DNA from 2 places in the Paucilactobacillus nenjiangensis genome. Region 2 is predicted to be linked to the other one. Evidence: a T-box and tRNA genes for the amino acid it is inferred to sense, from the RefSeq annotation. Region 2 holds a T-box; the other holds one or more tRNA genes.

Region 1 (16,690 bases), 910 kb from region 2:
CACCTTTTTTAATCACTAAATCCTTCACGCCATAATTAATTAATTGGAAAAATATTTCACCCTCATTACCTTCATTGTCGAAGTAATCAGCATCCACGATTCCAACCCCATTTGGTAAAATTAACCGACGTTTTAACGGCCCACTCGAGCGGTTGACCAGCATTAAAAATTCACTTTCTGGCATGTAGGCTTTAATACCAGTTGGTACTAAAACTGGCTTCAATGCATTATTAGCATCTAAATAATCGTCATCTGACAGCTCAATGTTGTGCAATAAGCCCTTAATGATTTTAACAAATTTTAATTTCCAAATTGAAGGTAACACGAAATCTTCTGAGCTTTCAAAATCATACCCAGCGGCTTGTCGAGTCTGGCGCTTTGGTAAATTGATATTTTGATCTGCTTTTTTTGATACTACTTGAAATCCCCGTAACATATAATTTCACCTCATCTGTTATTTACCCTCTAATTATAAGATATGGCAAAATATATTGATACTACTTTATCGGCTTGAATTGACAATCGTGTGTATTATCGTTTAAATTTTAATTAACCTCTCAGAAAGTTGGCTTTTCATGACATATCATTACACATCAGATCGTCTAATTCTTAGTGACACCAATTATCCAATTATTGGCGAAATTTATTTTCCTTCGATTGCCACAGATAATTCAATTGCGGTCTTAGAACACGTTTTTGTGCACCCAGATTTTGACGCGACTGAAATTGGTGCTCAACTAATTGCTGAATTTGTCAGTTATGCTACTCAAAATCATCTCACCATCAAATTATTAGACCCTTGGGCAAAAACTGAATTTTCCAAACACCCTAGTTATCAAAAAATACTAGTGAATGAGTAAAAAGGACGCAGTTTTACCCTACTTGCGCTACAATTGAAGATATACATTAAAGGAGAGTGACTTCATGAGTTTTGAAATTGATCAAACAAAATTAAACGCATATCAACAACAATTAGCAAATGAACCACAAGCAAAAGTGTTAGAACGAACTGTGACTAAAAATGGTATTTTAGCCAGCAGTTATGATTGGCATGCTGCCGTTGAATCAGATCCAACATTTTCAATTGACCTAGATACGGGTGACGTGGCCAATCAAAAACAATCTGGCCGTTGTTGGATGTTTGCAGCCCTCAACACGATGCGTCACGACATGGCCAATAAATTAGGCCTGAAAAAATTTGAATTATCACAGTCTTACACTTTTTTCTGGGATAAATTTGAAAAAGCTAACTATTTCTACGAAAACGTTTTAAATACAGCCACACAATCTGCAGATAGTCGCGAAGTTGCTTTCTTGATGGCCACTCCACAGCAAGATGGTGGTCAATGGGACATGCTTTGTGCCTTAATTGAAAAATATGGTATCGTCCCACAATCTGTCATGCCAGAAACTTACAGTTCTTCTAAATCTAATGAAATTAACACTGTTTTAAACAAAAAACTACGGAAAGACGCGATTACTTTACGAACACTCGTGGCTAATCATAGTGATGATTCACAAATTGACGCTGCTCGGAATCAAATGATGTCAGAGAACTATCGTATTTTAACTTATACCTTTGGCCAGCCACCGGTTAAATTTGATTTTGAATATCGCGACGAATCAAAACAATATCATATTGAAAAAGATTTAACTCCACAAAGCTTCTTCAAGAAATATATTGGCTGGAATTTGGATGATTACGTTTCAATCATCAACTCCCCTACGGATGACAAGCCCTACAATAAAACTTACACCATTGATATGCTTGGTAATGTCGTTGGTGGTCGTGCAGTCAAACATTTGAATGTAGAAATTGAACAATTCAAACAATTGGCCATTGCTCAACTAAAATCTGGCGAAAGCGTTTGGTTTGGTTGTGACGTAGGTCAAAGTTCAGAACGTCAGCAAGGAATTATGGACCTAAACGTCTATGCTAAGAGTGAACTTTTCAACACAGACTTTTCAATGACCAAGGCCGAACGTCTTGATTACGGTGAGAGTTTAATGACTCATGCCATGGTCTTGACTGGTGTTGATTTGGTTGATGGACAACCAACTAAATGGAAGGTTGAAAATTCATGGGGACCAAAAGTCGGAACCAAAGGCTATTTCGTGATGACCGATGCTTGGCTAGATGAATATTGTTACCAAATTGTGGTTAACAAAAAGTTCCTCCCCGAAGATTTGTTAAAGGCACAAGCCGAGGAACCAATTACATTGAAGCCTTGGGATCCAATGGGAGCTTTAGCATAATATCCATTTAAATAACTTTTGACTTAAAATAGTGTGTTACTTCATCGTTAATTGAAGTAGCACACTATTTTTATTCTAATATCTGTTTTTCAATGACATTTAATTTCGAATCAAGTTCATAGACGATGGGTTGCCCATTGGGAACTTCCACCAAATTTATTTGATCATCTGGTATTTGATCTAGATACTTGATCAGTGCTCGTAGAGAACTGCCATGTGCCACAATCAATTGATTCTGACCGTCTATCAATTGTCCGGCTATTACATCATTCCAATATGGTAATAGGCGCTCTTGCGTCATTTTAAGGCTCTCAGACAATGGTATCTGAACCCCTAAGCGGTCATAACGACGTTCATGATCTCGTTTTGACAATTGTGGGGGTACTTCTGAATAACCTCGGCGCCATTTAGCGACCTGTTCAACGCCAAATTGTTGTTTGGAATCATCCTTGTTCATACCACGAAGTGCACCATAATGGCGCTCATTTAAACGCCACGTTTTGTGGATAGGTAAATATGATTGATCAATCTCATCACAAATTAAGTTTGCAGTCGTAATTGCGCGTTGTAACATCGATGTGTGGACATCGCTAAAGTGAATATTCAAATTTTTAATTCGCTGAGCCGCCATCTGTGCCTGCTTAATTCCCTTGGCGGTTAAAGGCACATCAGACCACCCTGTGTACACATTGTCTCGATTCGCCTGACTTTCGCCATGACGGGTAATAACTAATTTGACCAATGCTTCCACCTCCGATTAATACCGCCTATTATATCACGCAAATTTGACTCTTTTTGGTTTTTCTGCAATTTAATAGTCGTACTAGTATTAATTACTAAAAATTTAAGCCAAATAAAAAATGCTAATTTTCGAGTTGAAAATTAACATTTTAAAATAATTAAATTTAAGTTTATTGGTGAATGTAAGTCAAATCAGCAGCACTAATTGTTTGCTCGTTAGGACCTGCAGGACTACTAAAGCCTAAACCACCTTGTGAAATAGTGATTGTGTTGTTAGCAGCATTGTATGATTTAACATAGGCAACGTGACCATAAGAAGCATCAGCTGGCCAGCCACCAACGGATTGTCCACCAGCAAAGGAAACGATAGTTCCAGCAGCTGGTGTACTGTTTACAGTAAAGCCTTCAGCGGCAGCACTGGCACCCCATTGGTTACCATTGCCCCAGTGATTACCTGCCCATGATGCGACAGTCTTAACATACCAAGTACATTGACCCCAGGCGTATGCATTACCTGCTGAATCAGCAGAAACGTGTGTTGAACCAGTTGTAGCAGCTGTATCTTCAGCAGAGGCTGATGAATCAGGAATTTCAATTGATTCGCCAGCAATGATCAAATTAGCATCAGCTAACTTATTAGCTTTAACAATATCATCGATTGAAACGTTGTATTTAGCCGCGTATGCAGACACTGTGTCACCAGATGCGACATTAATGGTAGCGGCGTTAGCCACTTGTGTTCCGGCAACGAATAGTCCTGCTGCACCTACTGTACTAATTAAAGCCTTTGTTGCTGCTGATTTAATCATATTACACTCCTGTATGTTTGTTTGACCTTTAACGGTCTTATTTTATCTTGATTTATCGTATGAGACCAATATTAACATGCTTAGATTTCGCTTAAATACCAGTAGTATTACAGTTATTTACAAAGATTACAGGAATATTGCATAATCATTCACAATCCCCGGTATAATACGGTTTTAATTTTTTAAGTTTTTTTAAAATTTGTGGAATTTTTTTGATTTTTTTATTTCTTTTTGTGTTTTTTCAATAATTATTGACTCAAATTATCGTGTACTGGTTTAAAATAGTCAATTCTTGATAGCTTTTTCAAAAATATCGTTTTATCAATGTACTAAAATCTACACCCAACAAAAAAAGAGCCCGAAGACTCTTTAAAGTTTAATTACATGTTGATATAAAATGAAGGCTTGTAGTATTGCATTGAACCAATCTTCACACTTTGACCAGGTTGTGGTGCGGCAACATATTGGCCATTACCAAGTGAGATTCCTACGTGATAAGGGTTTGAATCTGATCCCCAGAATACAAGTGCGCCAGCAGGTGCATTCGTTACATCATAATGATGTTCACCGATAGTTGCTTGTTCTGATGTGGTACGTTGTGATAATCCATAAGCATATTGAACAAGTCCTGAACAGTCAAATCCTGTAGTTGTGTTTCCACCCCATACATATGGTACTCCGATTTGACCCAAGGCAGTTGCAAGACCTTGTCCAGCAGCAACGCTACTACCTGTTGAAGCAGGTGCTGGTGTTTGTTGATCTGAACTTGAATCAGCAGGTGCAGCTGAAGTAGTGTCAGTAGAAGCAACAGTTGAGTCAGCAACGGCTGATGATGCAACTGCAGATGATTCAACAGCAGATGATTCAACAGCTGATGATGCAACAGTGGTGTCGGCAACAGCTGATGAAGCAACTTCTGAAGTTGCGTCGCTAGTAGCGCCTGGAATTTCAATAGTGTGACCAGCAATGATTAAGTTAGCATCAGCAAGCTTGTTAGCTTTAACGATGTCATCGATTGATACATTGTATTTTGCAGCGTAAGCTGAAATTGTGTCGCCTGATGCAATGTTGATTGTGTCTGCATTAGCTACTTGTGTTCCTACTACGAATACTCCTACTGCTCCTAAAGTACTGATTAATGCTTTTGTTACTACTGATTTACTCATATTACGCTCCTATATTGTTTGTTTAGCCTTGAATGGCTTTTCTTCTTTATTTATCGTACGAGAAATATACTAGCATACTTAGATTTCGTTAAAATGCCAGAAGCGTTACAGATATTTACAAGTATTACAGCAGTATTGCATAATCATTCGTCCACCCCAACATGGCGCGGTTTGAAATTTTTAATTTTTTTAAAAAAATGTGGAAATTTTTTGCCTTTTTTGTGTTTTTTACACTCTTTGGCGTTTTTTATTACCTAAGAAGGCCACAAATGACCCGGCAATTATTACAAGAATTCCGACAATTGTCGTTGGAAGTACGTCCTCACTAAGTAACAGAGCGGCGAATATTGGGGCTAAAGCTGGCTTAATGAAAAAGACTAATGAGGATGTCGAAACGTCAGAGAGTTCCATTGCCATGAAATAAAATGCAAATCCTCCACCTGTGACTCCAACACCAACGAAGAATAATAGCCAGAAATATTGTGGAGTAACATTGTTGAAAAATGGAATTGCACTAAATTGTTTAAGCCAAGAAACGTGATTCATCGCTGTTGCCACTGCTGGAATTTTAGTAATGAACATGATTACCATCAGCTCGACTGAACCAATCAAAAATGTAAAACAGGTCATTGTTATACCGTCAAAACCGCGACGTAGTGATCCATATCTAGAAATGATGCTATACAATCCAAAGGTCAACGCAGATGAAATTGACAGTGTGAGTCCTAGAGGATTCGTTAAATGGGTTGGATTAACAATAATCAGTAACCCAATTAAAGAAACAACTACTGAAATTAAGTTAGCTCGGCCAAGACGTTCTTTTAAAATTAAATTTGAAAAAATTAATGCAAAGACAGGGTTGGAACAAAAAACCACCGCTACAGTCGATGCTTTATCATATGTAATTGCCAATTGAAACAGTGTCATACTGACAACCAGACACATCAAGCCAGTGAGCGCAAACAACTTTAAATCTGCTAAATGAATCATTGAATTGCTCATCCGCAATGAATGAATCGCAAATGGCAAAAGCACAATGCCACCAATTGTAAATCGAATCCAGTTAATTTGGATTGGATTAAATGCCCCTCCTGTTGATTTCAATGTAATTTCCATTAAACTAAAAAGTACCGTTGATAACGCGATGTATAACCCTGTTCTTTTCAAAATATTCTCCTTATTCTCTTATGTAATAAAATAATGGCCGAGACAAGATTATCATCTCATCTCAGCCACATCTATTGTCCAATCTGCACAGACTAAATGTAGTCAATAAGTCTATGATACTACTTTTTTAAATCATCGTTTTGATAATAACCATCAAAATAGGTACCACAATGATGCTAAGTAACGTGGTTTCCGTGACCATGATGGCGGCGTAATCCGCATCCGCATCATACAATTTAGAAACAACTGGCGCATTAGTCATGACAGGCATTGCAGCTTGTAAAATGAAGACTTGTTTCATCAAATCTGACATGCTACTTGGCAAGACTAAAATCATCATTAAAATTGGTGAAAAAATAAATCGACCAATGATAATTCCTAATGAATCAGGATTAAGTCGCATTCGCGAAATACCCGCATTTGATACGGCTATCCCGATAAACAGCATTGATAAAGGAATGGTTAGCCCACCGATATAGTCTAAATCGCTCACGATAAATGCTGGCAATTTAATATGCAAAATTACAAAGATAACTCCGACCACGAAGCCCATCAATGGTGGCGAAAAGACTTTCTTAACAGTGGTCCAGATATCAATTTTAACTTTACCCATCCCATCTTTTTGAATCAGATAAACGCCTAAAGTCCAAAAGAAGGTTGTATTGGCCATGTAATAAACTAAAACGTAGGGTAAGGATTTATCACCAAACAAAGCTAAATTAATTGGTAATCCGACAAACACTGTATTTGAGTTAAAGAACATTGATGAAAAGAGTCCCGCATGTGATTTTTTAATATGTAATGCATTAGACACGGCAAATGACAATGCAAACAATATTAACATTGAAATAACTGGATATCTCAAATCAGGTAACAATGTTTTTAAATCGTGGGCGGTAAAATCACGCATAATGGTGGTGATCATGTATGCTGGTAGAGCAATTTGTGTAACTAACTTTGACAAAAGACGAGTGGAATTTTCATCAAACCACTTTTTTTCTGCCAATATGTATCCAATCACGACCATGATTAGAATAATCAAAACTCCCGAAACACTCGATAAAAAGACTGACACTTCTATGCCTCCAAAATATGTAATGTAAAAAGTATAGCACACGTATCAAGGATTAAATTGCAAAATAAAAAAGCCGTACCACCTGGTAGGGCTTCCATTCTTACTTCCAGGTGTTCAACACTTGGTTAAATTTATTACTGCGATCTGTAATTAATTCTTCTGCTGATAATGATGTTAATGAAGACACATGTTTTTTCAATGCCGATTTTAAATTGATGACTAAATTCTGATTTTCCAATATAGTTTCATCATTTACTCCAATTTTTAACAACTGACTGGCTGTCATTGGAAGATATTCACTGACGTCATCGTCGGTAGTAATAATAGCTGCAACTGCTTCTGGAGAGGCCACGGAAAATAAGGCCGATTCAAGCATTAAAATCCGGTTGGCATTCGATAAAGCTAGTGCCCCACCACTATGACCTTCACCAAGAAAGACAGCAATATTCGGAACGGTCAATGCACCCATTTTACTCATTAAATCTGCAATGGCTTGGCTCTGCCCGTGATCTTCAGAGTCAACACTAGCATCAGCGCCAGGCATATCAATCAGTGAAATCACTGGACGGTGGAACTTTTCTGCCGCCACTATCATTCTTAAAGCTTTACGATAGCCACTGACTCGTACTTGTCCACCATTAAATCGTTGGCGTTCTTGCATACTATGACCACGATTAACTGCGAGTACCGTCACCGGCATGCCTTCAAATAGAGCAATTCCGGCCGTTAGGGCAGGATCATCCCCCAAAACTCGATCTCCATGAATTTCGGTAAAATCCGTCACAATTTGGCTTAATAAGTCAGCACTAGAGATTCGATGACTACTTCTGATAATTTGAAGCTGTTTATCTAGCATGTTTATTCTCCTTGGTGCAATTTCAACATTTTCCCGACATAGTCAGCAATAGCAGCTCGTTCAATCACGTCATCTAACAAGCCATGTTGCTTTAAATGATCAGCATCTTGAAAATCAACTGGTAACTGTTCGTTAGAAATAGTTTCAATCACGCGACGACCCGCAAATCCAATTTGGGTATATTTTTCGGCAATCACAATATCACCTTCAAATGCAAAGCTAGCCGAAACGCCACCCATGGTTGGGTCCGTTAAAACATTCATCGAAAACAAGTCTTGTTGGTCAAAAGCTCGCTTCGCATTGAGAATCGTGTTCATTTGAAGTAATGAATAGATGCCTTCTTGCATTCGCGCTCCACCAGAGGCAATGAAAATGACGATGGGTAATCGTCGTTGTGCACCTTCTAAATACAATTGCTTAATAATCATGCCCACAGCAGTATTCAGCGTTCCCATCATAAAATGAGTGTCCATTACCCCGATTAATGTTGGCTGTGCCTTGATTTTGGCTTGACCAATCACCATTGCTTCATCTAATCCACTTTGCTGATGTGCTTTAGCTAGTTTTTGGGTGTATTCTGGCACATTCAAGTGGTTTGTCGATTCAACATTCGTGTCAATTTGACTAAATGAATTCGCATCAACCACTTGATTAATTCGTTGTTGCGCCGTGAGCCGTAGATAACGATGACAATGTGGACATTGCTTATAAAAGCCCCACTCTAGTTGGTTCACATGAGCATTGCAAAATGGACATTTACTCCACGTTCCATTAGCTGGTAAGTGACTCATATTGTTTCACCATCCCCGCATCTAACGTTTCGATTGTAAATGAGTTTTGCTGATACTTCGTGTTATCCATAATTTGCTGTAACAACTCTAGATTGGTATCAATACCACTGATTCTTACTTCTGACAAAGCTTGTTGCATTTTTTGAATGGCAGCCATTCTAGTCTCACCGTGCACAATGAGTTTTGCTAATAACGCATCATAATATGGCGTAATCTTGTCACCAGTTTGGTAGCCAGTATCAACTCGGACATCGGCTGGCACCTCAAACGTGTCCAAACGTGCTTCTTTTGAATTCAGATTCATGGAAATCCGAGCTTCAATTGCCACTCCACTATGGGTTGGCGTATTTTCACTGGCAATTTTGCCTTGGCCTGAAGCCAGTTGTAGCTGTAATAAAACCACATCTAATCCAGAAGTTGCTTCAGTCACACCGTGTTCAACTTGTAATCGGGTGTTCATTTCTAAGAAATAAAAGCGGTCTTCACAAAACAAAAATTCAACCGTGCCTAGCCCTTGATAACCGACCCCATCAAGCAATTGATGAACTGCTTGACCGAGTTCTCGCCGTTGAGCGCCAGTAATAAAAGTCGCCGTACTTTCTTCAATCACCTTTTGGCGACCGATTTGCAACGTGCAATCACGGTCACCTAAAATTTGAATATGCCCCTTTTGATCACCAATAATTTGAATTTCAATATGGCGCGCTTGGGTTAAAACTTTTTCCAAATAAATTTCACCATTCGCGAACGCAGATTGTGATTCACCTTTGGCTAACTGAACCATATTGTCCAATTCTTCTAGGCGTGTAACTTTTTTGATTCCTTTACCGCCACCACCACGACTGGCTTTGATTAACAAAGGAAAACCAAGTTTTGTCGCTGCTACGGTAATTTTTTCTGTATCGTCGATGACTTGTGTCCCTGGAATAATAGCAACTCCTCGACTCGCTGCAAATTTACGAGCAGACGCTTTATCACCCATCAAGGCAATAATTTCAGACCGAGGTCCTAACCATTGAATCCCGCACTGTTCACACATTTGCACAAACATTCCATCTTCTGCTAAAAAGCCATAGCCCGGATGAATTGCATCAACATTCGCAATCACCCCAGCCATTAAAACTGCTTCACGATTCAAATAAGACGCCGTGGCTGCAGATGACCCAATACAAAAAGCTTCATCTGCCATTTGGACAAATGTCGCATCTTTATCAACAGTCGAATAAACTGCAACTGTTTTTATATTTAATTGTTGGCAAGCCCGAATCAATCGACAGGCAATTTCTCCACGATTAGCAATTAAAACTTTTTTAAACATGACCCTAAATATCCTCGTTTAATTCAATCTCAAATAAGTTTTGGCCGAATTCAACTGCTGCTCCATCAGCAACTAAGACCTTCGTTATTTGACCTTCTACCCCAGCAACTAACTCATTATAGAGTTTCATGCTCTCGATTTGACCTAAGACGGCAGTCTTGTCTACCACGTCACCAACCTTGATTGGCTGCTCATTTTGATGAAAGATGCCAATCATTGGGCTAGTAATGACTTCCGTATCGGAATCAACGATTTGTTCGGAACCATCTCGATCAATTTCCAGTTCGAAATCATCAATTTTAATTCGAGCATGTGTGAAATCTATTTTTTTTAATTGTGAAATTAAAGTATTAATTTGTTTTGCATTCATATCAATTACATCCTAATGAGTATACTACCATAAGCCAAGCCTGCACCAAATCCTGTTAACAATACAGGTTTGTCTGCGTGTTCGAGTGTAGACAAAGTCAACGGAATTCCGGCTGACGATGTATTACCAAACCGTTCAACCGTGTGCGGAAACTTGCCCATATCGACTCCGAGTGTGTCACTTATTTTTTCAATAATTCTTAGATTAGCTTGATGACAAATTACGGCCTCTAAATCATTCCCGCTTAAATGATTTTTTGATAACAATTCCCGCATTTGAACTGGCACCGTTTGGGTGGCGAATTCAAATACCGAACGACCATCTTGATAAAAAGCATCAGTCACCGGAAAATTATCAGCGCTAATGTGAGTAATTGGGTTAACTCGACCGCTATGGATAGTGGTGGCCCCAGTTCCATCAGTTTCAATTTTTTCATCAATTAAAAATTCTTGTGCGGCATCATCGGTTTGGCTCAATAGCGCACCACCAGCTCCATCCCCGAAGAAAACCGTGGATGTTCTGTCTGTAAAATCCATCATTTTGGAATTAACTTCAGCGCTAATCACGATTGCGTGGCGATATAATCCACTACGCATCATTTTATCCGCTACGCTCATGGCATAAACAAACCCCGCACAGGCTGCGCTGAGGTCAAAGGCCATCGCATTTTTGGCATGTAGCTTTCCTTGCACAATTGCAGCAGTTGATGGAGTTAATGAATCTGGCGTAATCGTGGAAATGATAATTAAATCAATCTCTTCAGCGTCAATACCAGCTTGTTCAATTAACTTTTGTCCAACTTGCACCGATAAATCTGACGTGTTTTCCTGATTCATTGCATAGTGACGCGTGTGAATTCCGGTATGGGCCACAATCCAATCATCTGATGTATCCATCAATTCGGCAAGTTCTTCATTGGCTACAATCCGGTCTGGCACATAGCCCGCGGTTGCAGTAATTTTAGCAAAAGTTTCCATCATAATCCCTACTTTCAATTTGCGAACCACTACATTTTATCGTAGCGACATTGAAAATGCTACTTATCTACATAAACCTTTAAACAAACAAAAAGAGTTCGGCTCACACCAAACTCTTTCAATCGTATAATATGCGGCGAAGAGGACTTGAACCTCCACGGACATAATTGTCCACAAGATCCTTAATCTTGCGCGTCTGCCAGTTCCGCCACCGCCGCATCAACGAATACTATCATAGCAAATATTTTTGCAGATGACAATACTCAAATTGATTAAATTAACTTCAATCGGCCACCACATCTAGCACAAACATAGCGCTTCACATTTAATTTTCTGCGCCTCACTACAACATTCCAGCATGATTGGCATTGATAGCGCACCATCTTTGCTTGTTCAGTCGCAGGAATTGGCGCATAACGACTTCCACCAACTTGCTGCAACAATGCTTTAAAGTCATGACTACCATGATGATAATCCTTACCTGTTAAATGTAGATGATAGTGACACAGTTCGTGTAAAATCACACCCACCAAGTTATCCATATCAAATTGATCAATCATTTTCGGATTAATATCAATATGATGATCGTTCAAATGATAGCGGCCACCAGTAGTCCGCAGCCGTTGGTTAAAATAGACATCATGGATAAATGGTCGATTAAATTTTTCAGTCGACAATTTTTGTGTTAAATTTTGTAATTCTAAATTCGTCATTTTTTACTCTTTCGGATCAATCATCGTCAACTGAATTCTTTGTCGATTCAAGTCCACTGAATCAATCCATACTTCCACAATATCGCCAACGGAGACAACTTGCTTAGGATCAGACACAAACTTTTTAGTTAGCTTAGAAACGTGCACCAGACCATCATGCTTCACACCAATATCGACAAAAGCACCAAAATCAACTACGTTTCGCACCGTACCTTCCAGCTTCATGCCTTCGCTCAAATCTTCCATAGTTAAAACATCCTTACGTAATAACGGTGCTGGCATGTTATCACGTAAATCACGGCCTGGATTTTGCAAACTATTTAAAATATCATTCAAAGTTTCCATTCCGACTGACTCGTCAGTTGGTAATTGTTTGGCATTAATTTGTTTGAGTTTGTCAGCTGCTGAATCAGTACCTAACTCTTTAGCATCCACACCGGCTGCGATTAATACTTTTTTGGCCGTGGCATAACTTTCTGGATGAATATCGGTATTATCTAATGGCGTTTTGCCACCAATGATTCTCAAAAAGCCAACTGATTGTTCAAATGCTTTAGGTCCTAAACGTGGAACTTTTTTCAATTCTGTTCGACTATTATAACGCCCATTTTCATCACGATATTTGACAATATTTTCAGCTATCGTTTTCGACAAGCCAGAAATATGCGTCAATAATTGATAACTGGCCGTATTCAGATTAACACCGACACGGTTGACTGCCCGTTCAACAACCACATCCAACTCACTATCTAAATCTTTCGCTGGTAGATCATGTTGATACTGACCCACACCCACCGACTCTGGATTAATTTTGACTAATTCGGCTAATGGATCTTGTAACCGCCGTCCGATGCTGATGGCACTACGTTGTTCAACGTGCAAGTCGGGAAATTCATCCCGTGCTTCTTGACTAGCTGAATAAACTGACGCACCCGCTTCATTGACGATTACATAATAAATGGGTTGTTTGATTTTCGTAATTGCTTCCGCCACAAATAGTTCTGATTCACGACTTGCAGTTCCATTACCAATGGCAATCATTTCAACATGATATTTCGTTAACAAATCAATAAATTCTTGTTGAGCGGCTTGTCGTTTTGCTTCGGGCGCTGGCTTATGTGGATAAATAACAGCTTTTTCTAAAAACTTACCATTTTCATCGATGACCGCCAACTTACATCCAGTACGATAAGCCGGATCAAATCCTAACACAACCTTGCCTTTAATTGGCGCCTGCATCAATAAGTTGTACAGATTTTGACCGAACACTTTAATCGATTGTTCTTGGGCATCGTCTGTTAAACTATTTCGAATTTCACGTTCAATTGCTGGACCAATAAAGCGTTTATACGCATCTTGATAGGCTACTTCAATAAACTGTGTTGCTTCACTATCTGCATGTTTGCCAATCAATCTAAATCTAAAGAAGGTCATTATTGGTTCAGTTTCAACCTTAACTTTGACGGTTAATATTTTTTCTTTTTCACCGCGATTGATGGCCATCGTTCTGGTCGACGACATGCGTTTGATGGGTTCTTCGAATTGATAATATTGTTGATAAACTCCTAATTCGTCAAGCTCTTTACCCTTCGTTTTAACCGTCGTTTCGACTGTCCCATTGGTCATAGTTTGGTTACGAATCCAGTTACGAACAACCGCAATTTCACTAAATGCTTCGGCTAAAATTTCATGTGATCCATCAAGTACAGCTTGGACATCAGGCAATTTTTTCTCAGCATCAACAAATTGCTCGGCTTTGGTGGTTAAACTGTCAGTTGGGAACGACAAGATCCAGTTAGCTAATGGCTCTAAGCCTCTTTCTTTTGCGACCATCGCTTTAGTCTGTCTTTTCTGCTTGTATGGCAAATATAAATCTTCCACATCTTGAATTTTTTCCGCAGATTGAATCTTCTTTTCTAACGTTTCAGTTAGCTTACCTTGTTCAGCAATACTTTTAACAACCGCCGTCTTTCGGTCTTGAAGAGTTGTTACGCGCTTATATTCAGTTTCAATGTCTTGAATTTGGACTTCATCCAAACTACCAGTCATTTCTTTTCGATAACGTGCAATAAACGGCACAGTATTGCCCTCATCCATGAGTTTTAAGACCGTGTTGACTTGCTTGCCGCTAATTCCCTGCAAATTATTTTTAACTAGTTGAACAGTTTGTTCTTCCATTAAGTTTGTATTCCCCTTTATTGAATCTATTCATAACAATACCTCGACTTCAATATGAAATCGAGGTATTTATTTTTCTATCACGAATGCTCTGTAGCTGACCAGTTGGCTTCGCTTTTACTTATTTCCACCATTCATCTTTAACAGTGATTGGAAGGTGGCGTTTGTGTTGGGTTTTATTATACCAATTTTCAATGGTTGCAGCTGATTTGGCTGGTACTTCACGGCCTTCCAAATAGTCATCGATATCGTCATACTTTACCCCTAATGCGACTTCATCAGGTAAAGCGGGTCGATCATCTTCAAGATCTGCTGTCGGTACTTTAACGTATAAATGTTCAGGTGCATCAAGAGCTTTAAGCAATGCTTTCCCTTGACGTTTGTTTAAACGCCAGAGTGGCGTCACATCTGCTCCGCCATCCCCAAACTTAGTATAAAATCCGGTGACCGCTTCGGCAGCATGATCAGTTCCAACCACCGCTGCATTAAATCCGCCAGCAACCGAATATTGAGCAATCATTCGTTGGCGGGCCTTAATGTTACCACGATTAAAATCAGACACAGTAATGTTGTTTTCTTCTACCGCAGCGACAGTTGCATCTACTGCTTCTTTAATATTTACTCGAACAGTTTTGTCGGGTTGAATATACTCAATTGAAGCCATTGCATCCGATTCATCGGCTTGACTTCCATATGGCAAACGAACCGCAATAAATTGATAATCACTGTTGCCCGTCTCTTTACGTAATTCTTCCATGGCCAATTGTGATAACTTACCTGCTAGTGAAGAATCTTGTCCACCTGAAATTCCGAGGACTAATCCTTTTAGCCCAGTCTTCAATAAATATTGTTTCAAAAAATCAATACTATTTCTAATCTCTTCTTGAACATCAATCGTTGGTTGTACTTGTAACGCATTGATGATTTCAGTTTGTTTTGGACTCATTCTCTCACCTCATTAAAAATTCAACTTATTTACATAATCACGAACTTCGTTAATAATCTCCATTTTATTATCAAAACAGTTTTGCGACAAGTCAACAGGATAAATTTGTGGATTCAAATCACGTTTATATTCATCCCATAATAAGTTTAAGCGTGCTTGCGATCCCTTCTTAATATCTTCCAAAGAAGGTAAGTCATAGGTTAATTTGCCATTCTCATAAATTGGCTGCAACACAGCGCGAGCTTCAAAATTATCAACCGTCTTGTTGATATACGTGTAATCTGGGCTAAACATATAAATTGAATCTTGAGCTTGTGGATCTTCATCAAATAACGTGATGTAATCACCTTCTGATTTGCCATCCCCGGTGTCAGTAATTCGCCAAACCTGTTTCTTACCTGGAGTTGAAACCTTCGAAGCATTACTAGAAATTTTGATGGTATCAATCATTTTGCCATCATCATTTTCAAATGACACTAACTTATAAACGGCACCCAAAGCTGGTTGATCAAAAGCAGTAATCAACTTAGTACCCACGCCCCAAACATCAATCTTTGCGTGTTGCATTTTCAAGTTCAAAATTGTCTTTTCATCTAAATCGTTGGAAGCATAAACTTTTGCATCAGGAAAACCAGCTTCATCCAACATTTCACGCACACGTTTTGAAATGTAGGCCATATCACCACTATCAATGCGAACTCCTTGGAAATTAATCTTGTCTCCCATTTCCTTCGCTACTCGAATTGCGTTTGGCACCCCACTCTTTAACGTATCAAATGTGTCCACCAAAAAGACACAATCACGATGGGTTTCGGCGTATGCCATGAAAGCATCATAATCGTTCATATAAGCTTGCACTAGTGCATGGGCATGAGTTCCACTAATTGGAATATTAAATAGCTTCCCAGCACGAACGTTACTAGTCGCATCAAAGCCACCAATATAAGCCGCTCTGGTCCCCCAGATGGCTGCATCCATTTCTTGTGCACGACGAGAACCAAACTCCAGAACTGGATCAGTCCCCACGACTGATTTAATTCGGGCTGCTTTGGTCGCAATCAAGGTTTGATAATTAATAATATTCAAGATTGCTGTTTCAATTAATTGACCCACCATCAATGGTGCATCAACTTGAATAATCGGTTCATTGTTAAAGACAAGTTCGCCTTCAACGGCACTGTTAATTGAGCCTTCAAATTTAAAATCTTTTAAATAATCCAAAAAGTCATCATCAAATTGGTTCGTTGTTCTTAAATATTCGATATCACTCTTTGAAAAGGTTAACTGTTCGATATATTCCACAACTCTTTGTAGGCCTGCAAAAACT
Region 2 (16,690 bases):
CTGGTGCGTTGAAATATTTGCGTCCTGACGCAAAGGCCGAAGTTACCATCGAATACGATGATAACAACGTCCCAGAACGTGTTGATACGGTTGTTTTGAGTACTCAACATGATGAAGAAGTTTCGTTGGAGCAAATTCGTAAGGATGTCATTGAACAGGTTATTAAAAATGTCATTCCAGCTGAATTGTTGGACGATAAAACCAAATATTATATTAATCCAACTGGTCGTTTTGTGATTGGTGGTCCTCAAGGGGATGCCGGATTGACAGGACGTAAAGTGATTGTTGATACTTATGGTGGTGCAGCTCATCATGGTGGTGGTGCCTTTTCTGGTAAGGACGCAACGAAAGTTGACCGTTCAGCTAGTTATGCCGCGCGTTATATTGCCAAAAATATCGTGGCCGCTGGTTTTGCCAAGAAGGTTGAAGTTCAATTAGCCTATGCAATTGGTGTTGCACAACCAGTTTCCGTTTCAGTTGATACATTTGGTACTGGAACGGTCACAAATGCTGCGTTAACAGAAGCTATCCGCCATAACTTTGATTTACGTCCACAAGGTATCATTCAAATGCTTGATTTACAACGTCCAATTTACAAGCAAACTGCTGCTTATGGACATTTTGGTCGGACAGATATTGATTTACCTTGGGAACATCTTGATAAGATTGATGCACTAAAAGAAGAATTAGCATAATTATAAAAAGGTTTGCCATTAATGCAGACAAAAAAGCAACTCATCTAAAATTTTTAGGTGAGTTGTTTTTTATGTGGAATCACAATTAACGTTTTTGAATCACAATTAATTTAGGTGGCGTATGGGCTTGATTAACAAATTGATATTCGAGGACATTAAATTCTTTTTGTGGGAGAGTGGCAGTAAATTTTTCCACAGCAATTCTTTCGTCATTCCCGCCAGGATGTCCATAATACACAACTAAACAAATCAAACCTTCCGTCCTTAAGTGAGGTAACATTTTTTGAACAGCTTCAATGGTGGTTTGTCCGTGAGTAATTACTGACTTATCACCACTTGGCAAATAGCCTAAGTTAAAAATGGCTGCGGACAGATCTGTGGATAGATATTGGTCAACGTTTTGATGTCCAGTTTGGTACAGTGAAACATTTTGTAAATTGGCAGCGGCTAATCTGGTGGTAGTGGCTTGGATTGCTGCTGGTTGAATGTCAAAGCCAAGTACTTGACCAGAATTACCAACTAATTCAGCTAAAAATTGAGTGTCATGACCATTACCAACAGTTGCATCAACGACGGTTTCACCAGGGCGAACGGTATTTTTTAATAATTCGTGACTGTATTGTAGTGCAGGAGCTAATTTCATAATCATGTCTTCTTTATTTTAAATACAAATTGACCAATGGTAATGACTATAAATCCAAGACAAAAACCTGCCAGGACATCACTGGGATAGTGAACGCCAATATAAATCCGTGAGATTCCTACTAACAAGATGGCAAACAACAAAATAGCGATTAATAACCATTTCACGTAGCGAGGAATTGGGAGCCGTTGAACTAGAAGAATAATTGAACCGAACACCAAAGTCGCAATCGCAGAGTGACCACTTGGAAAACTGTAACCGCCATAATGTAATAGCTGGTTAGTTTGTGGGCGAGCACGATCAATCATGTCTTTAATACCCACGTTGATTATTGAACCAACTAGTGGAATCAGTAAGAAAAAGAAACCAATCCGATAAAATTTGTACATGAACAAGACCGCAACACCAACCACCACGACAATCATAATCGGTAGAGTGTTAAAGAACACAGTATAGGCTTTAAAAAAGGCCGTTTTTGATGGTGAAAATTGGCGAATCAAGTTAATGATGGTCTGATCAAATGTGTGCACCCAGTTGGCATTCATTTTGATACCGGTCAATAGGGCGATAAAAATTAGGAGGGCGGCAACAAAGAAGGCTGCCTGAGTTTTACTTATCCGTTGTGTAATCATTTATCTTCATCCTTGTTAAGTTTATATCTTTAGTCTACCACATCAGCCACCTTGCAAAGACGGGATTGGTTTGGTACTATTGTATCAATATTTGATTGTTGAAAAGGAATAGTAAATTTCTGGTATTTTAAAGAGACTGCGTGCTAGTGTGAACGTGGAAATATTAGTTTTTGAACTCACCTTTAAAAACTTTTCGCTGAACTAAGTAAGTGAAAACGTGATTTCGCGTTACGAAAGACAAGCGCTACAGTAATGTAGAAAATGGGTGGTACCGCGGAGTTTATTCGTCCTATAGGAGTTTTTCCTATGGGATTTTTTTATTTCAACAACAAAAATACATAATATTTTTAAGGAAGAAGAGAATAACATGGCATACGAACATGATGCGATTGAAAAAAAATGGCAAAAATTTTGGCAAGATAACAAGACGTTTAAGGCAACAATTAATAATGATAAGCCAAAGTATTATGCCTTAGATATGTTCCCTTATCCTTCTGGGCAAGGACTACACGTTGGACATCCCGAAGGTTATACTGCCACTGATGCAGTTTCTCGGATGCACAGAATGCAAGGGTTCAATGTTTTGCATCCAATGGGTTGGGATGCGTTTGGTTTACCTGCAGAACAATACGCATTAAAAACCGGTAATAACCCTAAAGATTTTACCAATCAAAATATCCAAGTCTTTAAAAAGCAAATCCAATCACTTGGATTCTCTTATGATTGGGATCGAGAAATCAATACCACTGATCCTAAATTTTACAAATGGACCCAATGGATTTTTGAACAACTTTACAAAAAAGGCTTAGCTTACGAAGATAAAATTATGGTTAACTGGGCACCTGACTTTATGGGTGGAACAGTGGTTGCCAATGAAGAAGTCGTTGATGGTAAAACCGAACGTGGTGGTTATCCAGTTTATCGCAAACCAATGCGCCAATGGGTTTTAAAAATTACTGAATATGCTGACCGCTTAGTTGATGATTTGGACGATTTGGATTGGCCTGAAAGTATCAAAGAACAACAACGTAACTGGATTGGACGTTCAACTGGTTCTAGTGTGTTCTTTAATGTTGAGGGGCATGAAGGCGCACAGATTGAAGTCTTTACAACTCGTCCGGATACGCTTTTTGGTGCATCGTACATGGTGCTAGCTCCTGAACACGAGTTAGTAGACCAAATTACGACGCCAGAACAAGCCGATGCCATTAAAAAGTACCAAGATGAAGTATCTCGTCGTTCTGACCTGGAACGGACTGATCTTAACAAAGATAAGTCTGGGGTATTTACTGGTGCTTATGGCATTAATCCAGTTAATGGCGATAAATTACCAATTTGGATTGGTGATTATGTCTTAGCATCATATGGGACAGGTGCAATTATGGCCGTACCTGCTCACGATGAACGTGACTGGGAATTTGCTAAGAAATTTGATTTACGTATTACACCAGTGATTGAAGGTGGGGATGTGCAAGAAGCTCCTTATGTTGGAGATGGCGCTCATATCAATTCAGAATTCTTGAATGGTAAGAACAAAGCGGATGCGATTAGTGAAATGATTGACTGGCTTGAAGAACACCATGCCGGTGAAAAGAAGGTTAATTACCGTCTTCGTGACTGGATTTTCTCACGTCAACGTTACTGGGGTGAACCAATTCCTGTGATTCAATGGGAAGATGGTGAAACCACATTAGTCCCTGAAGATGAATTACCACTGCGCTTACCAGATACTAATCAATTGGAACCATCTGGAACTGGAGAAAGTCCATTAGCCAACATCGATGACTGGGTTAACGTTGTGGATGAAAATGGTCGTAAGGGTAAACGTGAGACGAACACAATGCCACAATGGGCCGGTTCATCTTGGTATTGGCTCCGTTATATGGATCCAGATAATGACAAAGAATTAGCTAGCCAAGAAGCACTTAACTATTGGTCACCAGTTGATTTATACGTTGGTGGTGCAGAACATGCGGTTCTCCATTTATTGTATGCACGTTTCTGGCACAAAGTCCTTTATGATTTAGGCATTGTACCAACCAAAGAACCATTCCAAAAATTAGTTAACCAAGGCATGATTCTCGGTGAAAACCATGAAAAAATGTCTAAATCAAAGGGTAACGTTGTTAATCCCGATGATATTGTTAACCAATATGGTGCTGATACTCTTCGTCTCTATGAAATGTTCATGGGACCTTTGGAAGAATCAGTGCCGTGGGGTGAAAAAGGATTGCACGGTAGTTACAAGTGGATTCAACGGATTTGGCGACTATTCGTCGATGACGACAACAAATTACGCGACCGCATTACCACAATCAATGACGGTAAGTTAGATAAAATCTACAATCAAACAGTTAAGAAAGTTACTGAAGATTTCGGTAGAATGCATTTTAACACTGGAATTTCTCAATTGATGGTCTTTGTTAATGATGCTTATAAAGTTGATGACCTACCAGTTGAATACATGGAAGGTTTCGTTAAGATGATTTCGCCGATCATGCCTCACGTGGCGGAAGAACTTTGGAGCTTCTTTAATGAAAGTGATACGATTGCTTATCAAACATGGCCAACATATGACGAAAGTCAATTAGTTGAAGATGAAATTGAAATGGTAGTTCAAGTTAATGGTAAAGTTAAGGGACACATTAAAGTTGCCAAAGACTTAGATAAAGCTGCTGTTCAAAAAATAGCATTGGCTAATGAACATGTTCATTCAACCATTGATGGACAAGATATTCGTAAGTTAATCGTGGTTCCAGGCAAGATTGTTAATATTGTTATTTAAATAGAATTCTAATCGTACTAAAAAGGCCTCAGGAGATTTTTTCCTGAGGCCGTCTTTGTTACTTCAATAAACGAGCATTAATTTTATTAATTTCCTTTTTCGTCTGCAGCATAGAAATGATCCAAATTATGCTGTAAATAATTCCAAATTCAACGAAAAATGCTGAAATATTAAACAAGGAGAATGGAAACCACCCAGCTATTAAGGCAAGCGGCAAAAAGAGGAAAAAGGTAATACCGAAATGAACAATCGTCATTTTAGTGATACTCCAGTCAAATTCTGAAAAAATTAAATTTGTACAGGAAAAAACGCCTCCGATGACTGCCCAAATTATGACGGATACCAACATCGCGTTTGTTTGATTGTGAAAATGGTTTAAAAAACGCGGAGGTGCGGGAACATATTCATTTAATTTCAACAAATAACTAAATGCAAGAGAAATCAGTAATCCAGCATTTACGCCGATTACGGCGCCTTTGGTTAATTGTAATAAAATTTTTTTTATCATAATAATCGCTCCTTTATTTTGGGTAAGTATCGTCTCGAGGAACTGGTTTGCTCGTTGTTTTTAAAATGAATATTGATAATTCCGTTTTTTGTTAGTTCTAATCTGTCTAAATAATGGATGTTAATGATTTCCGTATTCGAAATTCGAATAAAGTTATCAGGCAAGATGGCTTCAAGTTCATAAAGACGAGAATTTAGAATTATCTCTTCAGTCAACGTAACACCAAACACCTTCTTTTGAGCAGTATAGATTCTCACAAAATTTTGAGTGGGTTGGGAAAGTGTTCTGTCATTAAGTGTTCCCGTCAACGAATGGGGTTTATTTTCAATGTTGCGAATGATTTGTTCAATCTCTACATTCATTTGTTTAGCTTGCAGAACAATTAGATTATCAATTAGTTGTTCATTTTGCATAAAATTAACTTTCATTTTGGGTCCTCCTTCCCCTTATCAAAAGAATAACCCAGTGACTTTAATAATTCTATCTTTTAAGGATGAGTGGTTTGTGGGGGAGGATAGTTGGCCATTTTTCTATTGAGATTTTTTTAAATTCAGCTTAAGTTTTTGCACTTCAGTAAAACTTTGCAAAAAATTAATTGCGTCCGGTACGTTTCAACGATAGAATAGTAAGGATTGAAACAAAAGGAAGTTGGTACTAGTATATTGCGCGCAGATGGTGGAAAATTAGATTTATCAGGGAATCTTAATGCTCAAGAGCAAATGGTCCAGGGGTCTGTTTGGATGACTGCAGGGAGCATTTTTTCGCGAATCCTTGGTGCGATTTATATCATTCCATGGGTAACATGGCTAGGGGCATATAGTGATCAAGCTAATGCCTTATTTAGTAAAGGCTATAATATCTATAGTCTGTTCTTAATGGCGGCTACTGCCGGGATTCCTGCCGCAGTCTCTAAGTTGGTATCACATTACAATGAGTTAAATGAATATGGAGTGGGACGGCGTCTTTATAAGCATGGGATGCTGGTATCTGCGTTTACCGGTTTAATTTCAGCGATGATTTTATTCTTTGGTGCGCCACTGTTGGCCAACGGGGATGCTAATGTAGTCCCGGTATTACGTTCACTAGCAGTAGCTGTTTTGGTGATTCCGGGGATGAGTCTCAGTCGGGGCTTATTTCAGGGATATCATCAAATGGCACCTTCTGCCATTTCACAATTTAATGAGCAACTGTTCCGCGTTATTTATATGTTGGCAAGTACATATGTCATCATGAAAATTATGCATGGTAGTTGGAAAACTGCCGTGGTGCATTCAACTTTTGCCGCCTTTATTGGAGCAATTGGTGGCATTATCATTCTGGGCTATTACTGGTTAAAGAACCGGAAGCAAATGAATGATCTTAGAGACAATAGTAATGATGAACTCGTGATTTCATCTTGGACTCTGATTAAAGATATTATTATTCAGGCCATCCCATTCGTTATCGTAAGTTCTGGGACGATTATTTTTCAATTAATTGATCAGTATACTTTCTTTGATGCAATGCAGCGTGTCGGTAGTTACTCGATGTGGCAGTTAAATCAGTTGTGGGCACTATTTTCATTTAATGCCAACAAGTTGATTATGATTGTTATTTCCTTAGCGTCAGCGATGTCAGAAGCTGTAATTCCACTGTTATCAGCTGCACGAGCTCGAAAAGATAATCGGGATATTCGTAATCAAATTTCCAATGCATTAATGCTCTTTTATTTTGTCATGATTCCTGCTGCACTAGGATTAGCAGCAGTCTCAACACCAATTTATACGGTGTTCTATCGTTACAGTGCTAGTGGCTCAACAATTCTAGAAATCTCAGCGTACGTTGCAATTTTTATGGGACTATTTACAATCGTCGCTGCAATTATGCAAGGCGTTTCGGAAAACATAAAGACTTTGAAAATGTTAGGTATTGGCTTGCTGGTCAAATTAGTTTTGCAGTACCCGATGATTTTCATGTTTAAGACGATTGGACCGCTGTTGTCGACTGGTGTCGGGATGGCAGTGACGAGTTATCTGATTATTCATTCGTTAAATAATGAGTTTCACATTCCATTTAGAAAGATGTTCAAAACGATTAATCAAATTTTACTGTATTCAATTATTACTTATGCAGTAGCAAAATTGATTGTGACGTTACTTTACTTCGTGATTGATCCAAGTGGACGGGTGACCGCTGCCTTGGTATTAATTCCAGCTGTGGCTGGTGGTGGCTTGGTCTACGTCTATCTTGTTTTGAAATCAAGATTGGCACAGATGCTGCTTGGACCTAGAATGGATAGTTTACGGATTAAGTTGCACATTAAATAGGGGTACTCAATGAGATTAGACAAGTATTTACGAGAACAGCAAGTGGGTTCGCGCAACGAAGTTCATGAATTGATTAAGCACAATCGGGTGACGGTCGATGGTCAAGTGGCTAAGAAATATGATTTCAAAGTCAAGCCCGACGAACATGAAGTGGCTGTTGATGGTAAGCCAATTAAATATCAAGCCGAATATTTTTATTTGGTGAATAAACCAGCTGGTGTTATCACTGCTACCAGTGACGAAAAAGAGAAAACGGTGATGGATTTATTTACACCGGAAGATTACCGAACGGATTTATTTCCGGTGGGTCGGTTAGATAAAGATACGACTGGAATTATTTTAGTGATGATGGATGGTAAGTTAGGGCACCGCTTGGCTTCGCCAAAAAGTAAAACACGCAAAACTTATTTAGCGACGGTGACGGGACAAATTGCTGACACTGATTTACAACAACTCAAGGATGGCATTGAGTTGAAGGACGGCACAACTGCGGTGGCTGATGACGCGCGGTTGATTAGTCAAGATCCTGATTCGGTGGTTGAATTGACATTGCATGAAGGTAAATATCATGAAGTAAAGCGGATGTTTGGCGCTTTTGGCGAAAAAGTAGTTAAGCTGCATCGAGTTTCCTTTGCAGGATTAACTGATGAAGCCTTACTTCCTGGCGAATATCGTGAACTTACTTTGTCTGAAATTGAGGAATTAAAAAAGCTCTAGACTAAAATGTCTAGAGTTTTTCTAATTGGCATAACGTTTCATGAAACTAGGCAGCGCTTGGCTGATTTGATGAGGCAACACTACGTATTGTGATTGTGCTAGCTCTTCTGCAATTGCACTGTGTGTGTAAACTGCTGCTAAAACTGCATTTTGTTGATTTTCAAATTGTGCGGTAAAGCCACCAATCATACCGGCTAAGGTATCACCCATACCGCCAGTTGCTTGGGCAGGAGTGCCAATTGGTAATTGATAGGTATCGGTTTTGGTGTAAATTTCTGAATGATGTTTCTTTAAAACAATGGTCGCATTAAATTGTTTTTGGACAACTTGGTTGGCTTCTACGGTCTGTTCACCAATTTTGATACCGGATAAACGTTGCCATTCCATTTCGTGTGGGGTATAAATTAAGTTTCCAGCAGGAGTATCAATTTTGTGAGCTGCAAGCAGTGTGATGGCCGATCCGTCGATAATGACGGTTTGGTCAGCGTTAGTATTGGCTAACACCGTCGCTAAGACTTCTTCACTATGGAAATCTTCACCTAAACCGGGACCGACGACAACCGTTGTAGCGTCACTAACTAGTTGACTTAATTTTACTTTATCGTAGTAATTGACAAACATAGTTTCTGGCAAATTAGCGTGTAAACTACTGAGATTACTAGTATCAGTTCCTGTAGTCACTAATCCAGCACCTGCGTACACTGCAGCCGTTGAAGCCATGATGATGGCACCGCCAAAATTGGCATTACCACCGACAAGTACGATTCGACCGTATGTGCCCTTATAACTATTGTCAGGTCGAGTACGAATTGTTTTAGTAAGTATATCTTCAGATAGAGTCAGCATTGTTAATCAGTCCTTGTTAGTTTTCTTAATTATATCATTTTTACTCAATACACCAAATTTAAAAATAAGATTCACTGAATTATGTTACAATATAACTAAGTTTTTAAGCAATTGGAGGTTAATTTAGTTATGGTCAATTGGCAAGCTAAAGCCCAAGAACAACAAGAAGAATATATTAATGATTTAATTACAATGATGAAAATCCCCAGTGTTCGGGATGATGCACAAGCAACAGATGAATTTCCACTTGGACCAGAACCAGCAACTGCCCTAAAGGTATTTTTAGAAATGGCCCAGCAAGATGGTTTTAAAGTTAAGAATATTGACAATGTAGTCGGTTACGCACAATGGGGTGAAGGAGACGAAACCTTAGCGATTTTGGCTCATGTGGATGTCATGCCGGCCGGAAATGGCTGGGATACGGATCCCTTTAATCCAGTAATTAAAGATGGCAACTTTTATGGTCGTGGTGCCTCTGACGACAAGGGGCCCGGAATGGCGGCTTATTATGCCATGAAAACTTTGAAAGATATGGGAGTTGTCCCTAATAAAACTGTCCGCTTTATTGTTGGTACAGACGAAGAAAGTAATTGGACCGGAATGAAACGGTATTTTGAAGTTGAACCTGCGCCAACTTATGGTTTCTCACCCGATGCAAGTTTTCCATTAATCAACGGTGAAAAAGGCAATTTTTCTTTAAAAGTTGATTTTAAAGGAGCTAATGATGGGCGCGTTAAATTGGTTTCCTTTGATTCAGGATTACGTCCTAATATGGTTCCTCGTGATGCCGAAGCCGTGATTGAAGGCGGCGAACTGACCCAATTAATGCAGGCCTTAGATGAGTATCTAGCACAAACTTCTGTAACTGGAAAAGTGATTCAAGATGGTGAACAATTTACCATTAGCTTTGTCGGAAAAGCAGCTCACGGTATGGAACCCAAAAATGGAGACAATGCCGGAACATATTTGGCCAACTTCCTGAAACACCAAGATATTCATGGCGACGCCGGTGATTTTCTTGAATTTGTCGGATCATATTTACATGTTGATTCTAGATTAAAAAATTTCGAACTCGATTACACTGATGAATTAATGGGTGAGTTGACCATGAATGTTGGCTTAATGAATTTTAAAGCCGAAGATGGTGGTCAAATTGATTTGAATTTCCGTTATCCACAAGGAATTACGCCGAATGATATTCAAGTCGGTATTAATAAGGTGACCGACAAACTGCATGCCTTTACCTATCAATTAGAGGGGATGTTGCCACATTATGTTTCAACTGATGATCCGTTAGTTGTTTCTTTGATGGCATCTTATCGTGAAATCACTGGCGACGTTGATGCATTGCCTGAAGTAGTCGGTGGTGGGACATATGGTCGGATGATGGAACGTGGCGTTGCATTTGGCGCACTTTTCCCACATACACCTGATACCATGCATCAAGTGAATGAATTTCAGCCAGTTGATGATTTAATTACTGCAATGGCCATTTATATGGATGGAATCAACCGATTGATTACGGATTAAATGACCATATCATTACCATTCGTGTTATAATTATGCTACAATTTAATTAGGAAATAAATAATATTTAATTGTAGTCTAATCTTATGGAGGTGCCGGTTATGAGCAAATATTCAAATGTATTAGTCGGAATTGATGGATCTAAACAATCAGAGATGGCTTTAAACAAAGCGATTTCGATTGCTGCACAAAATGGTGCAATTTTATCATTACTTAGTGTGATTAACGGAGAAAGATTTCCCAATACCAGTACGGTCGGATATGGATTCATTGACAGGAGTGTTTATGATTCCTCGGTTTCTGAAATGGAGAAAAAACTCGCCGAATATAAGAAGACAGCTTTAGCAGCGGGCGTCAAAGACGTCGTTACCGATGTTAAAATTGGTAATGCTAAAGTTGAGTTAGGCAATGACTATCCACAAGATAATGATGTTGATTTAATTGTGGTGGGGGCAACTGGCCTGAACTTTATTGGTCGGATGATTGTCGGATCAACTGCTGCATATGTTATCCGTGAATCACCTTGCGATGTTATTGTCGTTAAAACTGATGAGAATAATCAAGCCGTCGATTTACAAAAGACAACTTATCCAGAAATTTAAATAGTAATACTAAATGATCATCTTCGGATGGTCATTTTTTTAACGTAAAAACAAAAATTTTTTCGTACTTAATAAGTGTGACTACTTATTAGGAGTGAAAAAATGAAAAGTAAGCAGATATTAATAAGTCTAATTGTGGGGATATTTTTATTTGGTGCCATTAGTGTTGATGCCGATGATGTTAATTCAAAGGATGAAATCCTGACTAGTTCCAGTTCTGAGTCTATTGATTCAACTTCCAAAGTTGAGGATGAATTACATAAGAAAATTACTGATCAGGCCACTGCCAACATTATTAGTGGCCATCTGGTCAGGAGAGAAGAATTTGATACTAAAAATGATTATATTTTGTACACCGAAATATATGCCAATTTAAAAGTTGAATATAAAAAAGGTGAAAAAAAAGGACGTACAGACGGATATAAACATCAAACTCACGATGTGAACAATAAAAGTGAAGTGTTTCAAGCAGGTTATCAAGAGGGGGTACGATTAGGCAATGAAATCTATGAATTGAAACATGAATCACATGATAATAGCAGTTCAGCGACAAGGTCTGTTGAATCGGAAATGAAGCAAACGACACCCAGTCATGATGTTCATAAGGACATTCATGCACCGATTAGTTATGCGGAGCAGACCAATGAAATCAATCCACCCAATTCAGTGGATGAATCGTCATTACTAAATACACTGTTACAACTGCCAGAATTGCCAGCTTTACCATTAGGACCAATTATTGAAAGCCACCAGGCATTTATCGATTTAATTGCGTTAGACGCTGTTAAAATTGCTCGAAAAAATGATTTGTATCCATCCGTAATGATTGCTCAAGCTGCATTGGAAAGTTCATGGGGGACCAGTGATCTCTCACGACCAGATATTTATAACCTGTTTGGCGTCAAAGGTGGTTATAAGGGTAGTTCGATTCAAATGAAAACACAAGAGGATAACGGGTCAGGCGAACTTCAATATGTAAATGCCGATTTTAGGCAATATCATTCTTTTTCGGAGTCGTTACAAGACTATGCCACCGTTCTTAACCAACCCATGTTTATGATGGTTAAAAGAAGTGTCTGTGCAAATTATCAAGAGGTGACCTTGAAGTTGACGGGAACGTATGCCACAGATACGCAATATAACCTCAAACTGAATCAAATTATTGAAACTTATCATTTAACTAAGTTCGATAAAAAGACAGGGGTTAAACCACTAACGGCGATTGTCATTCCCAAAAGTGCGTTTGTTTTCGAGCAGTCTAATAAACACGTACAAACGCGTCGACAACATAAGGATTCCATCAAGATTAATGTGATGGGTCAATGTGTCATGGTAATTATTACCATGTTAATTGTATTAAAAAAGCCAACTGTCAAAAAATGACAATTGGCAAGTTGGTTATCTAAAAGATTTGAGAGCAGTATCAATTTGGCCTAACACGATATCAATATTGTGAGGGTTCTCAAGATCATACTTTTGTAAATCAATTTTGATTTTAGGGCTAACATCATAGTCATCAAACCATGATTTGTAAGCCGTCCACATTTTATAATAATATGATTCAAGCTCTGGATTGTTGTCGAATTGTTCGTAATCACGTCCACGTTTTTTGATGCGATAAAGGATCGTTTCAAAATCTGTTTCAGCATAGACTAATAAATCAGGTGCTTTTTTGGGTAATTGTTGTAAATCATCCATCATGTTATCTAGTAGATTTAAGTAGACGCCCAGTTCAGTATCAGTAATATTGCCTTCAGCATTATTTTCTTTAGTAAATAATGCATCCTCATAAATTGATCGATCTAAAACGTTGTTATCATCTGCCAACGCGCTTTTAATCATTGAAAAACGTTTATTGAGAAAATAGATTTGAAGTAAGAATCCGTATTGTTTAGGATCTTTGTAATATAAGGGGAGAACTGGATTCTCACCAACTGGTTCGAAAAATGCTTTTGTACCTAAATGTTCGGCAATTTGTCCGGTTAGGGTTGTTTTACCGACACCAATCATACCTGCTGTTATAATCACCATAATGGTCCTTCTTTACTTTAGAATAGAAAACTCAATGCATAATAGCTTACTACATTTTTCCGCTAAATAAAACTGATTGAGATTTAACTTGTATATAGCAAAAAGCCATTCTGAATGAATACAAATGATTATTACAGTTTCTTATCAAACAAATGAGTTATTCAGATTGTTTTTCTAATAAATCACGAATGTCCTTTAAATATTCTTCTTCTTTGGAAGGAGCCACAGTTTTTTCCTGCTTTTTAACAAATTTGTTAATTGCCTTAATCATGAGAAAAACGACAAAGGCGATAATTAAAAAATTAATGATATCGTTAATAAAGGTTCCGACTTTGAATTGAGCAGAGCCGATGGTTAAAACAATTTTTGAAAAATCAACTTTACCTAAGAATACTCCTAATAAAGGACTAATTAGGTTTTCAGTGAAAGATTTAACGACGGCAGTGAAGGCAGCTCCAATAATAACCCCAACAGCCAGATCAACAACATTTCCTCGTGAGATAAAATTTTTAAATTCTGAAATCATAAGTTTCCTCCTGTGAAATAATATTTAATGTATACTATGTATTATCAATATACCATAAGGGAAAGTAATGCCTAAAGTAAATCGCGGTAAATGAGAGTGAAATCAGATTAATGAATAATGAATTGAAACAAGAATTAATATTTGCTAAACAAAATAATGAATTAGTTGCTATATACAACTTCGCATCGGACGACACTTTTACAGTTGGGTATGTTGTTGCCATGGATAGTCTGTTTGTGTTGATCTTAGGCTTAGATATGGATAGTAAAATTAATGGCTTGAATGCAGTACGCCTAACCAGTATTCATGATGTGAAGCGAGATAATGATTATTTATTGAATGTCAAAATTCGGGAACAAAACGCAAAAAAATACGGATATTATGATGTTTGGAAATTGGAGCAATTTTTAACCAGCACCAAATATGGCCAACAGCCAATTTTAATTCAGATGTTAACCGAAGCGTTTGAACAAGAAGAACCCATTGTGATTGGAACGAAAGAATTTAAAGATCGTGATGATTTTGATGGTTATCTTGCATCGCTCGACGCGGTGAAACTGACGTTAAATTATTTAAATTTTGAAGACTTGTCTTCTTTATGGACACGGGATATTTTATTAGCAGATATTGATTATTTGCGAGTGAAGGGTATGCAAGCCCATAACAGCGCCACGATTTTAAAAGAGATTTTTAATTTTCCCGAACAAAATTAAATTGCAAAAAAAGCAACTAGGAGAATAAGTTTCTCTTAGTTGCTTTTTTTTCATGTCATTACTATCTGTAATTTGGCTTCATTGGTCAATTCGTTCACCTAGCTCAGTTAATTCAATTTCAAACAAGCGAAATTATCATTAACTAAGCTAGAAGCTCACGAACTGAACGACTCGCGCAGCACTATACTTTAATTAGAAATTTCAATCTTACCATTGGTAGTAGTGGCAACAATTTTGTTAGTTGCATTTTCATTTTGATTTAGGTTGGAACTTTGGTGATTACCGAAGAGATGAATTGAACCATTAGTTGACGTTAATTGGTAACCTTCAGTGATTGGGTTTTCAATTTCAATTTTACCGTTGTCATTAGATAGGGTAACTGTTTGATTGAAAGTAACATCGTCTAATTCAAGTGAGCCATTTTCATTTTCAATTCGGCCACTAGTAAAGGTACTATTCTCGGCAGATACTGAGCCGTTGGTTTGTTTGATATTAACATTAGTTAAGTTCGAATTTTCAAGGTCAATTTCACCGTTGGTACTGGTAATATGTCCACCACCGGTAACAATTAGATTGTTAGCATCTAATGATGAATCGGTATCGAGATTAATATTGTTAGCGGTAATGTTATTGATTTCTAGTTCGTAATAGTTCGTTGAACCTGTAACATCGTCAAGTTTAGTACCATTTGGAACCGTGATAATAATTTCGTTATCATGATCGTTGAATCCAAATGTGCCAGATTCGTTTTCAGCTGACTCAATGGTCAAAGCTTTATGACTGACCGCCACTTTAGGCTTATCCATTTTTGAGCCTTTAACTTCGACAGAGTAATTGGTGCCAGATTTTATTTTTACTTCATAATTGTTTGTATCTAGGTGAATCGAATTAAACTTCGACACTTGTTTCGTTTGATTGATGCGGCGATCAATTTTTAAGCCATTTTGCCAAACTAAGCTTGTTGATGCACCATTTGAAAGTCCAATAAAGGCAAGAATTGCACCAATAATAAAGATGATTGCACCAATAATAATAGTCTTTTTCATGATTATTTGGCCTCCTGTGGTGTTTTATGGTCGTGGACAAACAATTTATAGATAATAATGTTGATGATTGAGAGCAAAAAGACAACAGCATCAACTAGCAGGCAGACAATCGTTAATCCGCCAATTTCTAAACTGAGTAAAATCGTTCCGGCAATCGTTAAGACTAGCGCATGACCAAATGTCATTATGCCAAAGAGTAGACCGCAAACACCCAAGATGATGCTGGCAATAGCTAACAGGCAGAAAAATTTTTTCATAATTAATGTGCCTCCTTTGCCGTGTTTTTTGAAGTAACAAATCGATTATATAAGAAACGTGAAAAGTTGGCCGTCATTTGAATTAGTGCTCGAACGACGACGTAACTAATTGGTAAGGCTACTAAACCTAAGCCAAAGATTGCCAGACCGCCACCGATAAAGAGGACGGCAGTTGACCACGATTGACCGATAATTGCTAATCCAGAGAAGAAGGCAGCAATTCCAACGGCGAAGAATCCAATGATAACAACGAATATACAGGCAATCACGGCCAATACACCAATTAATAAGCCAGCAATTGTGCCAATGATGGCAATGGCTAGTGGAAGTGCAATTGGGGCAGCAAATATGGCTAAGATGACTAACCAAATCATGCGGATGTTTTTCTTAGATTTAGGTTCATAACGAGGAACCCCAGCTGTTGCGTCGTCAACCGCCTTAATAGAGTAATCTGCTAAAATTTTACGAGATAATTGCTTGGGAGTCCCAAGTTGAGCGATGATTTCATCTTCGGTAGTTAAACCGGCATCTAAAATGTACTCATTGTAAAAGTCGAGCACATCATCACGTTCGTCAGACGTGAGATTAGATAAATAGCTGGTTAATTCTTCGATGTATTTATTACTTTCCATTATCCTTTTCCTCCTAAAACGTTATCTAGTGTTTCTTTGTATTCATGCCAATCATTTTTGATTTCGATGAGGCGATCGAGCCCGGCATCGGTAATTTTATAGTAGCGACGGTTACGTCCTTGATAGGCTTCATCATAAGTTTCAAGCCAGTTTTCTTTCTTCAGTCGTCTCAGTACAGGGTACATTGTCGATTCAGATACTGGGGAGAACTCTTGCACGCGTTG

The links. A T-box is a leader RNA that pairs with one kind of tRNA and senses whether it is charged. The one in region 2 lies ahead of leuS (leucine--tRNA ligase), so its partner is inferred to be a tRNA-Leu.
Region 1: it has a tRNA-Leu gene. The T-box ahead of leuS (leucine--tRNA ligase) is inferred to sense a tRNA for this amino acid. The anticodon was not compared.

Annotation. Positions count from the first base shown of each region.
Region 1 covers NZ_CP043939.1:1,817,649-1,834,338, forward strand. The annotation lists gene F0161_RS09370 (dCTP deaminase/dUTPase family protein) at 1-436, opposite strand, end outside; gene F0161_RS09375 (N-acetyltransferase) at 576-860, shown strand; gene F0161_RS09380 (C1 family peptidase) at 925-2,256, shown strand; gene F0161_RS09385 (2,3-bisphosphoglycerate-dependent phosphoglycerate mutase) at 2,327-2,998, opposite strand; partial or broken gene F0161_RS11890 (CHAP domain-containing protein) at 3,168-3,518, opposite strand; gene F0161_RS09395 (C40 family peptidase) at 4,187-4,972, opposite strand; gene F0161_RS09400 (DMT family transporter) at 5,201-6,139, opposite strand; gene F0161_RS09405 (AEC family transporter) at 6,267-7,214, opposite strand; gene accA (carboxyltransferase subunit alpha) at 7,315-8,070, opposite strand; gene F0161_RS09415 (acetyl-CoA carboxylase carboxyltransferase subunit beta) at 8,073-8,861, opposite strand; gene F0161_RS09420 (ATP-binding protein) at 8,842-10,179, opposite strand; gene F0161_RS09425 (acetyl-CoA carboxylase biotin carboxyl carrier protein) at 10,184-10,549, opposite strand; gene F0161_RS09430 (beta-ketoacyl-ACP synthase III) at 10,555-11,526, opposite strand; tRNA gene F0161_RS09435 (tRNA-Leu) at 11,659-11,744, opposite strand; gene F0161_RS09440 (SprT family protein) at 11,799-12,239, opposite strand; gene F0161_RS09445 (Tex family protein) at 12,243-14,417, opposite strand; gene nadE (ammonia-dependent NAD(+) synthetase) at 14,539-15,363, opposite strand; gene F0161_RS09455 (nicotinate phosphoribosyltransferase) at 15,376-16,690, opposite strand, start outside.
Region 2 covers NZ_CP043939.1:902,817-919,506, forward strand. The annotation lists gene metK (methionine adenosyltransferase) at 1-695, shown strand, start outside; gene F0161_RS04575 (class I SAM-dependent methyltransferase) at 781-1,338, opposite strand; gene F0161_RS04580 (phosphatase PAP2 family protein) at 1,341-1,970, opposite strand; T-box leader at 2,060-2,265, shown strand; gene leuS (leucine--tRNA ligase) at 2,338-4,755, shown strand; gene F0161_RS04590 (DUF3021 domain-containing protein) at 4,814-5,263, opposite strand; gene F0161_RS04595 (LytTR family DNA-binding domain-containing protein) at 5,260-5,691, opposite strand; gene F0161_RS04600 (putative polysaccharide biosynthesis protein) at 5,983-7,569, shown strand; gene F0161_RS04605 (pseudouridine synthase) at 7,579-8,286, shown strand; gene F0161_RS04610 (NAD(P)H-hydrate dehydratase) at 8,308-9,132, opposite strand; gene pepV (dipeptidase PepV) at 9,262-10,662, shown strand; gene F0161_RS04620 (universal stress protein) at 10,761-11,261, shown strand; gene F0161_RS04625 (glycoside hydrolase family 73 protein) at 11,364-12,644, shown strand; gene F0161_RS04630 (deoxynucleoside kinase) at 12,660-13,292, opposite strand; gene mscL (large-conductance mechanosensitive channel protein MscL) at 13,450-13,818, opposite strand; gene F0161_RS04640 (hypothetical protein) at 13,929-14,531, shown strand; gene F0161_RS04645 (DUF4097 family beta strand repeat-containing protein) at 14,720-15,577, opposite strand; gene F0161_RS04650 (hypothetical protein) at 15,580-15,834, opposite strand; gene F0161_RS04655 (DUF1700 domain-containing protein) at 15,837-16,466, opposite strand; gene F0161_RS04660 (PadR family transcriptional regulator) at 16,466-16,690, opposite strand, start outside.